DNA from 3 places in the Methylobacterium sp. Leaf111 genome. Region 3 is predicted to be linked to each of the others. Evidence: predicted binding sites of a transcription regulator. Region 3 holds the regulator's gene; each other region holds the start of a gene.
The links. Region 3 encodes PhoB, which activates phosphate uptake and scavenging genes when phosphate is short. Its sites were predicted from a motif close to TGTCATNNANCTGTCAT; they were not measured.

Region 1 (3,273 bases), on a different contig from region 3:
CTCCATCGCCCAGATACCGTCATTGCGACCGGTGCGCGATGGGGCGTTGCCGTCCGTGGCGACCCAGAGCCGGCCGAGGCCGTCGACCGAGCAATTGTCCGGCATCCCGAACCAGCCGTTCGTCGTGGTGGCCGACGAGAAGGTGGCGCCGACCTGGGCGATGCTCGGGTCGCCGCAGCGGACCAGGATCTCCCAGGTGAATCCGGTGGCGGCATGGTCGCCGTCGTCGGGGGTGAGCTCGACGATGTGGCCGAACCGGTTGTCGGCCCGCGGGTTGGCGGCGTCGACCTGATCGGCCTTGCGCTTCCCGTTGTTGGTCAGCATCACGTAGACCTTGCCGGTCTTCGGGTTGGCCTCGACGTCCTCGGGCCGGTCCATCTTGGTGGCCCCGAGCCGGTCGGCGGCGAGCCGGGCGCCGATCACCACGTCGGCCTGGGATGCAAAGCCGTTCTCGGGCGTCAGCGGACCCTGCCCGAAGACCAGCGGCATCCAGGTGCCGCGCCCGTCGGCGTCGAAGCGGGCGACATGCAGGGTGCCGGAATCGAGGAGGTCGCGGTCGCCGCTGTCGGCCCGGCCCAGGGTGACGAACTTGTAGACGTAGTCGAAACGCTCGTCGTCGCCCTGGTAGATCACGTACTGCCCGGCCTTCGCGACGATGCCGGCCGCGCCCTCGTGCTTGAAGCGCCCCAGGGCCGTGCGCTTCTTGGGGACGCTCGTCGGGTCGAAGGGGTCGATCTCCACCACCCAGCCGAAGCGGTTCGGCTCGTTGGGCTCGCGGCCGAGGTCGAAGCGCGGGTGGAAGCGGCCCCAGGCATAGGCGTTGGCCGGCAGGTTGAAGCGCTTATGGTTGGCGGCCTCCGGCGAGTCCTTCGGCAGGGCGCCGGAGAAGTAGTAGTTGATGTTCTCCTCGCAGGTCAGCCACGTGCCCCAGGGGGTCGTGCCGCCGGCGCAGTTGTTGATCATCCCGAGGGCCGACCGGCCGCTGGGATCGGCGCCGGTCCGCACCCGGTCGGTGCCGGCGGCCGGGCCGGTCAGCGCCATCGGCGTCGTGGCGGTGATGCGGCGGGCGTATTTGGAATCCGGCACCACCGTCCAGCGGCCGTCCCGGCGCCGGATCTCGAGGACCGAGCCGCCATGGGCCGCCATCTCGATGTCGACGAGCGCCCGGGTCATGCCCTGGAAGTCCACCGCCTTGCCGTCCTGGCGCCCGAGGCCGGGGAACATGAGTTCCTCGTTGGTGTATTCGTGGTTGACGACGAGGAGGCCGTGCGCCGCCGGGTCGGCCGCCCCCGGCATGGGGAAGTAGCCGACGAAGTCGTTGTTGTAGCCGAACTGCTGGACCTGTGCCGCCGCGGACTGATTGCGCGGGTCGAAGGCGGGCGCGCCGGGCAGCACCGGGTCGCCCCAGCGGATCAGGATCTCGGCATCGTGCCCGGCGGCGACGTGGTGGTGCGCGTCCGAGCCGGCCTCGATCTCCGCGAACGGGAATCGGGAGTCGCTGGCCGGCGACGCCGGACCCACCGCCCCGCCGGCGGCCAGGGCGCGGGGCGTCACCACCGCCGCGATGGCGCCGACCCCGAGGAGCCCGCGCAGGAGGTCGCGCCGGTCGAAGCGCGCCGCCACCACGTCGCCGAAGGTCGGGTTGGCGCTGCCGTTCGACCCGCGATCCTCGGCGGCCTCGGCGGCCTGCGAGCGGTTCTGGTTCGATGCGGTCATGGCGTGGCGGGTCCGGTGCGGGGCGCGGGCTGACGACCGTCCCCGCTACCCCGCCCGCATGGCACCGGTGTGACAGCGGCCGGTGCCCCGGCCACCGATCCTTAAGCCTTCCGGCGCGCCGCGGCGGCGGGCTTCTCGGCCGCAGCCTTGGTGCTCTTCGCCGGTTTCTTGGCGGCCGTCGCCTTCGCGGCGGGCTTGGCCGAGGCCTCGTCCCCGTCCGCTGCAGCCGTCTTCCCGGCGGCCTTCGCCGCAGGGGCCTTCTTGACCGCCGCCTTCTTCGCCGGGGCCTTGGCGCCCGCCGCCTTGCGGGCCGGAGCCTTCTTCTTGCCCCCGCCCGCGGCTTCCCGGGCGGCGATCAGCTCCAGTGCCTGGGGCAGGTCGACCGCCTCGGCCGCCATGGTCTTGGGCAGCGTCGCGTTGGTGGTGCCGTCGGTGACGTAGGGGCCGTACTTGCCCGACTTCACCACGATGGGCTTGCCCGTCTCCGGGTGCTCGCCGAGGGGCCGGCCCGGATCGGCCGCCGGCCCGCGCCGGCCGCCGCCCTGCTCCTTGGCGACGATGAGGTCGATGGCCCGGTTGGCGCCGATCTCCAGCACGTCGTCGTCGCGCCCGAGATTCGCGTACATCTTGCCGTGCTGCACGTACGGCCCGAAGCGCCCGAGATTGGCCAGGATCGGCTCGCCGGTCTCGGGGTGGCGGGCCACCTCGCGCGGCAGGGCGAGCAGCTTCAGGGCCATCTCCAGGTCGACCGAGGACGGGCTGGTGCCCTTCGGAATCGAGGAGCGCTTGGGCTTGGGCGCCTCCTTCTCGGCCGCGGCCTCGCCGAGCTGGACGAAGGGACCGAAGCGGCCGTCGCGCACCGTCACGGGCAGGCCGGAGGCGGGATCGTTGCCGAGCACCCGCGTGCCGGGCTGACCGCCGTTCTCCGACGAGCTCTCGCCGTCGCCCTCGACGCCCGAGGCGGCGAGCTGGCGGGTGTACTTGCACTCCGGATAGTTCGAGCAGCCCACGAAGGCGCCGAACTTGCCGAGCTTCAGGGAGAGCTGGCCGGAGCCGCAGGTGGGGCAGGTGCGCGGGTTCGAGCCGTCGGCCTTCTCCGGGAAGATGTGGGCGCCGAGCAGGTCGTTGAGCGCGTCGAGCACCTCCGCGACGCGCAGCTCCTTGGTGCCGGCGATCGCGGCGGAGAAGTCGCGCCAGAAGTCGCGCAGCACCTCGCGCCAGTCGATCTCGGCGTTCGAGACCCGGTCGAGCTGCGTCTCGAGGTCGGCGGTGAAGTCGTACTCGACGTAGCGCTTGAAGAAGCTCTCCAGGAAGCCGGTGACGAGGCGGCCCTTGTCCTCGGCCACGAGGCGCTTCTTGTCGATCCGCACGTATTCGCGGTCGCGCAGGGTCTGCAGCACGGCGGCGTAGGTGGAGGGCCGGCCGATGCCGAGCTCCTCCATGCGCTTGACGAGGCTGGCCTCGGAATAGCGCGGCGGCGGCTCGGTGAAGTGCTGGGTCGAGGCGATGCGCTCGCGCTTGAGCGGGTCGCCCGCCTTCATGGGCGGCAGGCGCCGG
Region 2 (3,273 bases), on a different contig from region 3:
CGAGGAACTGCACCACCGCATCGAAGGATTCGTAGGGGTGGTGGACGATGAAGTCCTTCTGTCGGATCGCCGCGAAGACGTCGCCGCCGCTCTCGCGAATGCGCTCGGGGAAGCGGGGGTTGTAGGACTTGAACTTCAGGTCCGGCCGATCGATGCCGACGATCTGCGATAGCTCGTTGAGGGCGAGCATCCCCTCCACGAAGATCACCGCGTCGCTGCTGATCTCGAGCTCGTCGGCCACGAAGGCACGCAGGTCCTCGGGCATCCCGGCCTCGACCTCCAGCCGGATGACGACGCCGCGGCGGCGCTGCTTGAGGGCCGTCTCGAAATGCAGGACGAGATCCTCGGCCTCCTCCTCGATCTCGAGGTCCGAGTCGCGGATGACGCGGAACGCGCCCTGTCCGCGCAAGGCATAGCCGGGGAAGAGCCGCCCGGTGAACAGCACGATGACCTGCTCGATGGCGATGAAGCGGGCGGTCGCATCGTTCTCGGCATCCGGTAGGCGCACGAAGCGGTCGAGCACCGCTGGCAAACGGATCAACGCGCGTAGGGTCCGGCCGTCGCGGGGGCGCACCAGCATCAGTGCGATGGTGGAGCCGAGATTCGGGATGAACGGGAACGGGTGCGCCGGATCGATGGCGAGCGGCGTCAGGACCGGAAAGACGTGGTTGAGGAAGTAGTCCTCCAGCCACGCCTTGTGATCCTGGGTCAGGCCCGCGGGCTCCATGAGCTCGATGCCGACGCCGAGGAGTTCACCGCGCAGCTCGCGCCAGCGCGCCTGCTGGTCGAGGGCGAGGCGAGAGACCTCGGTCCCCACCCGCGCCAGCTGCTCGGCCGGGGTCAGGCCGTCCTGCGAGGGCAGGACGAGACCGGCACGAACCTGGTCGTGCAGGCCAGCGACGCGCACCATGAAGAATTCGTCGAGGTTGTTGGCCGAGATTGAGAGGAACCGGACCTGCTCCAGAAGGGGGTGGTTGGCGTTCGAGGCCTCCTCCAACACCCGGCGATTGAACTGGAGCCAGGACAGTTCGCGGTTGACGAAGCGCTCGGGCGAGTGGCGCAGGGCGAGCCCTGCCTCCCGCACGGAATCACGCGCCTCCGCACCTGGGAGGCCCTCGGCGGGAGGGAGCGGCAGGTCTCCGGGAGGCGGCAGGTCGAGATCGGCATCGGGCAGGGCATTGGATACGGGTGCCTTGGCATCCGCGAGCGCGTCCCGGATCGTCTTCCCCGGCTGAGGTTTGGAGGCTACCGCTGCGGGCTGCCCGGTCCGCCGGGCGGCGGGCCGGGCAGCCCGCGTGCGGCCCTCGGTGACACGCGGGGTTCCGGCATCCGATGCGGTCGTGTCCGAGTCCATGTCCGCCAAGAGTTCGTCTCCTACAGGTCTTCGAGGGTCGGCGTCGTAGCATGGGCCGGGCCGGCGTTTGTGACGGTTGCATGACGATCTTCGGCCGTTGGTCGTGTAGCCAGGCCGCCGTCAGATCGGGGCATGATCCCCGGGATCCGTCTCGTCCTCGTCCTCCGGTTCTTCGGGCCCGAAGCCAAGGCGCTCCAGCACTGCCAGCGCCAGTGGCTTGGTGATGCGTCGACCCCGGCTGAGGGCATCCCGGTCCAGGGCGGTGACCACTTCTCGGGCGCGCCCGAGGGAACGGTCGATCCGCAGGGCCAGGGCCTCCACGATGGCGAGATCCACCACCAGCTGCCGGTCGACGAACAGCTTGACGAGGACCGCGCGCAACAGGGCGTCGTCCGGGGGCAGGATGGTGGCGCCGGGGGCGAGGCGCAGGCGGGAACGCAGGTCCGCCGTCGTCAGGCCCAGCCCCTCCACCGAGGTGGCGGAAGTGACCAGCACCGGGCAGCCCCGTTCGCGCGCGAGGTTGAGGAGGTGGAACAGGGCCGCCTCGTCGCGGGGCGCGCTCCCGTCCGCTCCCACTCGGTCGATGTCCTCGATCACCAGGGCGCCGTTGGAGAGGAAGCGCGGCACCGTAGCAGCGGTGATCTCAGAAGCCTGGGCCGTCCAGGCGTGGGAGCGGGTCGCCCAGATCGAGGCGAGATGGCTCTTGCCGCTCCCCGGTGGTCCGGTGAGCAGGCACACCGTGTCGGGCCAGTTGGGCCAAGCCTCGACCAGCGTATAGGCGGCCTCGTTGGCCGGGCCCACGAGGAAGTCCTCGCGGCCGTAGCGCGGGTCGGCCGGCAGGTCGAAGGCCAGCTGCTTCGGGGGGACGGTGTCGCGGGTTGCCATTCAGGGTTCAGGCTTCGACAGGAGCGCGGGTGCGTCCGCGTAGTAGAGCGGACTCTGGAGGTAACGCTCCAGGACGAAGCGGACCAGCACGCCGATGGACGCCGCCACCGGAACGGCCAGCAACAGCCCGAGGAAACCGAAAAGCGAGCCGAAGGCGAGGAGTGCGAACATCAGCCAGACCGGATGAAGACCCACCGATTCGCCCACGAGCTTGGGCGAGATGATGTTGCCTTCGAGGAACTGTCCCACCACGAACACCCCGATGGTCAGGCCGATATGCAGCCAGTCGGAACCTGGCCAGAACTGCGCCAGGGCGACCCCGACCGAGAGCAGGAAGCCGGTCAGCGTCCCCACGTAGGGGATAAAGGTGAGGAAGCCGGCGATCAGGCCGATGAGGACGCCGAAGTTCAATCCGACGAAGAAGAGGCCGACGGCGTAGAAGGTGCCGAGGATGAGGCAGACCAGGGTCTGCCCGCGGACGAACCCCGTCACCGCCCCGTCGATCTCGCGCCCGAGGCGCCGGACCACCGGGCGATGCCGGGGAGGCACCCAGCCGTCGAGGGTCGCGATCATCCGGTCCCAATCGACGAGGAGGTAGAATGCCACCACCGGCGTGACGACGAGGAGCGATGCGATGGAGATCAGCGCTTGGCTGCCCGACCACAAGGATTTCAGGAAGGTCAGGAACCAGGTGCCGCCCTGTCCCACCAAGGTGCCGACCTGCGACTGCAGATCGGTGAGCACGTCGGCGCCTCCCACCCGCTGCAGCAGTGGGCCGGCCCGTTCGGCGAGGATGCCCTGCAGCCGCGAGACCATGCCGGGCAGAGTCGCCACGAGGGCGGAGACCTGATTGGCGGCGAGCGGCACCACGAGAAGCAGGGCCACCACGAGCCCGACGACGAAGACCGCGAGGATGAGGAGCGAGGCCGAGAGCCGCCCGAGCCCGAGGCGCTCGAGTCGGTCCGCGATCGGGTCGAGGAGGTAGGCCAACGCGAGGCCCGCCACGAAGGGCAGCATGACGTCGGCGAGCAGAT
Region 3 (3,273 bases):
GGAAGGGGAGATCCTCCTCGACGGCCAGAACGTCCTGGATTCCGGGGTCGACTTGAACGAGCTGCGCTCGCGCATCGGCATGGTGTTCCAGAAGCCGACCCCGTTCCCGATGTCGATCTACGACAACGTCGCCTTCGGCCTGCGCCTCTACGAGAAGCTGCCCAAGGCCGACCTCGACATGCGCGTCGAGGAATCCCTGCGCAAGGCCGCCCTCTGGGACGAGGTGAAGGACAAGCTCAAGCAATCCGGCATGGGCCTCTCGGGCGGCCAGCAGCAGCGCCTCTGCATCGCCCGCACGGTGGCCCAGCGCCCCGAGGTGATCCTGTTCGACGAGCCGACCTCGGCCCTCGACCCGATCTCGACGGGCCGCATCGAGGAGCTGATCGAGCAGCTGCGTTCGGAATTCACCATCGTCATCGTCACGCACAACATGCAGCAGGCGGCGCGCATCTCGCAGTTCACCGCCTTCATGTATCTCGGCGAACTGGTGGAGTTCGGGCCCACCACGCGCATCTTCATGAATCCGGAAAAGCGCCAGACGCAGGACTACATCACCGGCCGCTTCGGCTGATCCTCCGCCGGCCGGTCTCGGCCCGCGTCCCCCATCACCGCCAGGGCGGGCCCCGGACAGGCGGGCCCGATCGAGGAGCGAACCCCATGCCCGACCACATCGTCAAATCCTACGATACGGACCTCGAGGACCTGCGCCGCTCGATCTCCGAGATGGGCGGCATCGCCGAGAAGATGATGACCGAGGCCGGCGAGGCCCTGGTGCGCCGGGACGCGCCCCTGGCCCAGGCGGTGATCGCCGCCGACGCCCGCCTCGACACCCTCCAGCGCGAGATCGAGGAGCGGGCGATCCTGCTCATCGCCCGGCGCCAGCCCCTGGCCATCGACCTGCGCGAGACCGTGACGGCGATCCGCGTGTCGAACGATCTCGAACGCATCGGCGACCTCGCCAAGAACGTCGCCAAGCGCGTCGTGGCGATCGCCGACCAGATCCAGCCGCAGAAGATCGTCATCGGCGTCCAGCACATGAGCGACCTGGTGCAGGAGCAGCTCAAGGACGTCCTCGACGCCTATGCCAGCCGCGACACCAAGGCGGCCCTCGACGTCTGGGAGCGCGACGACGCCATCGACGCCCTCTACAATTCCCTGTTCCGCGAGCTCCTGACCTACATGATGGAGGACCCGCGCAACATCTCGTTCTGCACGCATCTCCTGTTCGTGGCCAAGAACATCGAGCGCATCGGCGACCACACCACCAACATCGCCGAGACGATCCACTACCTCGTCACCGGCGAGAATCTCCTGGCCGAGCGCGAGCGCCCGAAGAACGACGCGTCCAACTACGCCACCGTGGACATGCCCGGCGCGGCCTGACCCCCGTGCCGCTCTGATCGAAAGCGCACGATGAGTACGCGTATCCTGATCGTCGAGGACGAGGAGGCCCTGACCCTCCTCCTCCGCTACAACCTCGAGGCCGAGGGGTTCATCGTCGACTCGGCCGCCCGCGGCGACGAGGCGGACCTGCGCCTGCAGGAGCAGGTGCCCGACCTCGTCCTGCTCGACTGGATGCTGCCGGCCCTGTCGGGGATCGAGCTCTGCCGCCGCATCCGCGCCCGGCGCGAGACCGAGCGGCTGCCTGTCATCATGCTCACGGCGCGGGGCGAGGAGGGCGACCGCATCCGGGGCCTCGGAACGGGCGCCGACGACTACATCGTGAAGCCGTTCTCGGTGCCGGAGCTCCTCGCCCGGGTCCGCGCCCTGCTGCGCCGGGCCAAGCCGGCCCACGTCGCCAACCTGCTGGTGGCCGGCGACATCGAGCTCGACCGGGTCAGCCACCGCATCCGCCGGGAAGGCCGCGAGATCCATCTCGGGCCGACCGAGTTCAAGCTCCTCGAATTCCTGATGCAGAGCCCCGGCCGGGTGTTCTCGCGCGAGCAGCTCCTCGACGGCGTCTGGGGCCACGACATCTACATCGACGAGCGCACGGTCGACGTCCATGTCGGGCGCCTGCGCAAGGCCCTGAACCGCCCGCGCCAGAGCGACCCGATCCGCACGGTCCGCGGCTCGGGCTACTCCTTCGACGAGATGTTCGAGGCCGAGGCCGAGTAGCCGATCCCGAGGCGCGCCGGCCCAGCCGTCAGGCGGACAGCCGGGCCCGCCGCCTAGGCGAAAATCATCGCGTCGGTGGGCAGGTGGACGGTGAAGGCCTTGCCCTCGTCGACCCAGCCCGGACCGGCGGCGCCGTGGTTGATGCCGTTGGCTTCCTCGGCACTGCCGGCGAAGTGATGCTGGCCGGTCTGGGTGTTGTAGAAGCGCTCCAGGGTCAGGCCGCCGGGGGCGCCCGCATCCGCGTAGGCCTCGAAGGCCACGCCCTCGTACGTGTAGGTCGGCGCCGTCTTGACGACCTGATCTCGCTCGGCGACGCTCGTCGTGAAGAAGTGGGCGTTCGAGGCCGTGTCGAAGAACCGGAACACGTCCACCGTGTCGGCGCCCTGGGCCGGGGCCGCCCACGGGGTGCCCTCGTAGGTGAACCACGGCAGCGTCTTTTCGATCTGCGCCTTCTCGGCCGTGCTCGTGGTGTAGAAGTGATCCCCCGTACGGGTGTCGTAGAACCGATAGACCGCCGTGACGGCGGTGCCGGCGACCGGGCTCGTCTGTGCCGCCGCGGCCACCACCGGGGCGGGCGGCGCACCGTACAGGGCCTGGATCCCGGCGATGTCGCCGGCCGCCAGGGTCGTGATGCCCCTGTCGAGGATGGCGTTCATCACCTCGGGCTTGGCGTCGTAATGGTCGAGGCCGAGCGCGTGGCCGATCTCGTGCAGCGCCACCAGGGAGAGATCCACGTTCTGGGTGCCGACGATGCGGGCGCCGGAGGCGTGCCAGCCCTCGCCGCTGTCGAAGGTCACCTCCGCGGACTGCATGCGCTGGCCGCTGTAGGAATAGGTGGCGTAGCCCAGGGTCTTGCCGAGCCCGTCGATCCCCCCGAGGGTGAAGTCGATCTGGGCGTTGGCCGTTGCGGCCACCTGCTGGAAGGCGATGTCGGCGGCGGCGGCCCAGGTAGCGAAGGCGGCCTGGAGGAGGCTCACGAAGCCGGTGGGGATCGTGCCGTCGACGGCCCAGGTGACGGTGCCGCCGCCCGTGCCTGCCGCGCCCGTTCCCCAGCGCGGACCTTCCAGCGCATAATCCCCCATCGACCGCCCTCCCGTGCGTTCGGGCCAGGGTCGGCGGCAGAGGTTGCGAAATCCTTACCGGACCGGCCGCCAC

Region 1: ASF41_RS05645 (PhoX family phosphatase) is a predicted target of PhoB. The motif match lies at 1,775-1,791, and genes of this name have one in related genera.
Region 2: ASF41_RS05895 (RNA degradosome polyphosphate kinase) is a predicted target of PhoB. The motif match lies at 1,424-1,440, and genes of this name have one in related genera.

Annotation. Positions count from the first base shown of each region.
Region 1 covers NZ_LMNE01000004.1:8,885-12,157, forward strand. The annotation lists gene ASF41_RS05645 (PhoX family phosphatase) at 1-1,716, opposite strand, end outside; gene topA (type I DNA topoisomerase) at 1,818-3,273, opposite strand, start outside.
Region 2 covers NZ_LMNE01000004.1:61,575-64,847, reverse strand. The annotation lists gene ASF41_RS05895 (RNA degradosome polyphosphate kinase) at 1-1,354, opposite strand, end outside; gene ASF41_RS05890 (hypothetical protein) at 1,475-2,239, opposite strand; gene ASF41_RS05885 (AI-2E family transporter) at 2,240-3,273, opposite strand, start outside.
Region 3 covers NZ_LMNE01000073.1:41,507-44,779, forward strand. The annotation lists gene pstB (phosphate ABC transporter ATP-binding protein PstB) at 1-571, shown strand, start outside; gene phoU (phosphate signaling complex protein PhoU) at 658-1,383, shown strand; gene phoB (phosphate regulon transcriptional regulator PhoB) at 1,414-2,118, shown strand; gene ASF41_RS21675 (matrixin family metalloprotease) at 2,172-3,200, opposite strand.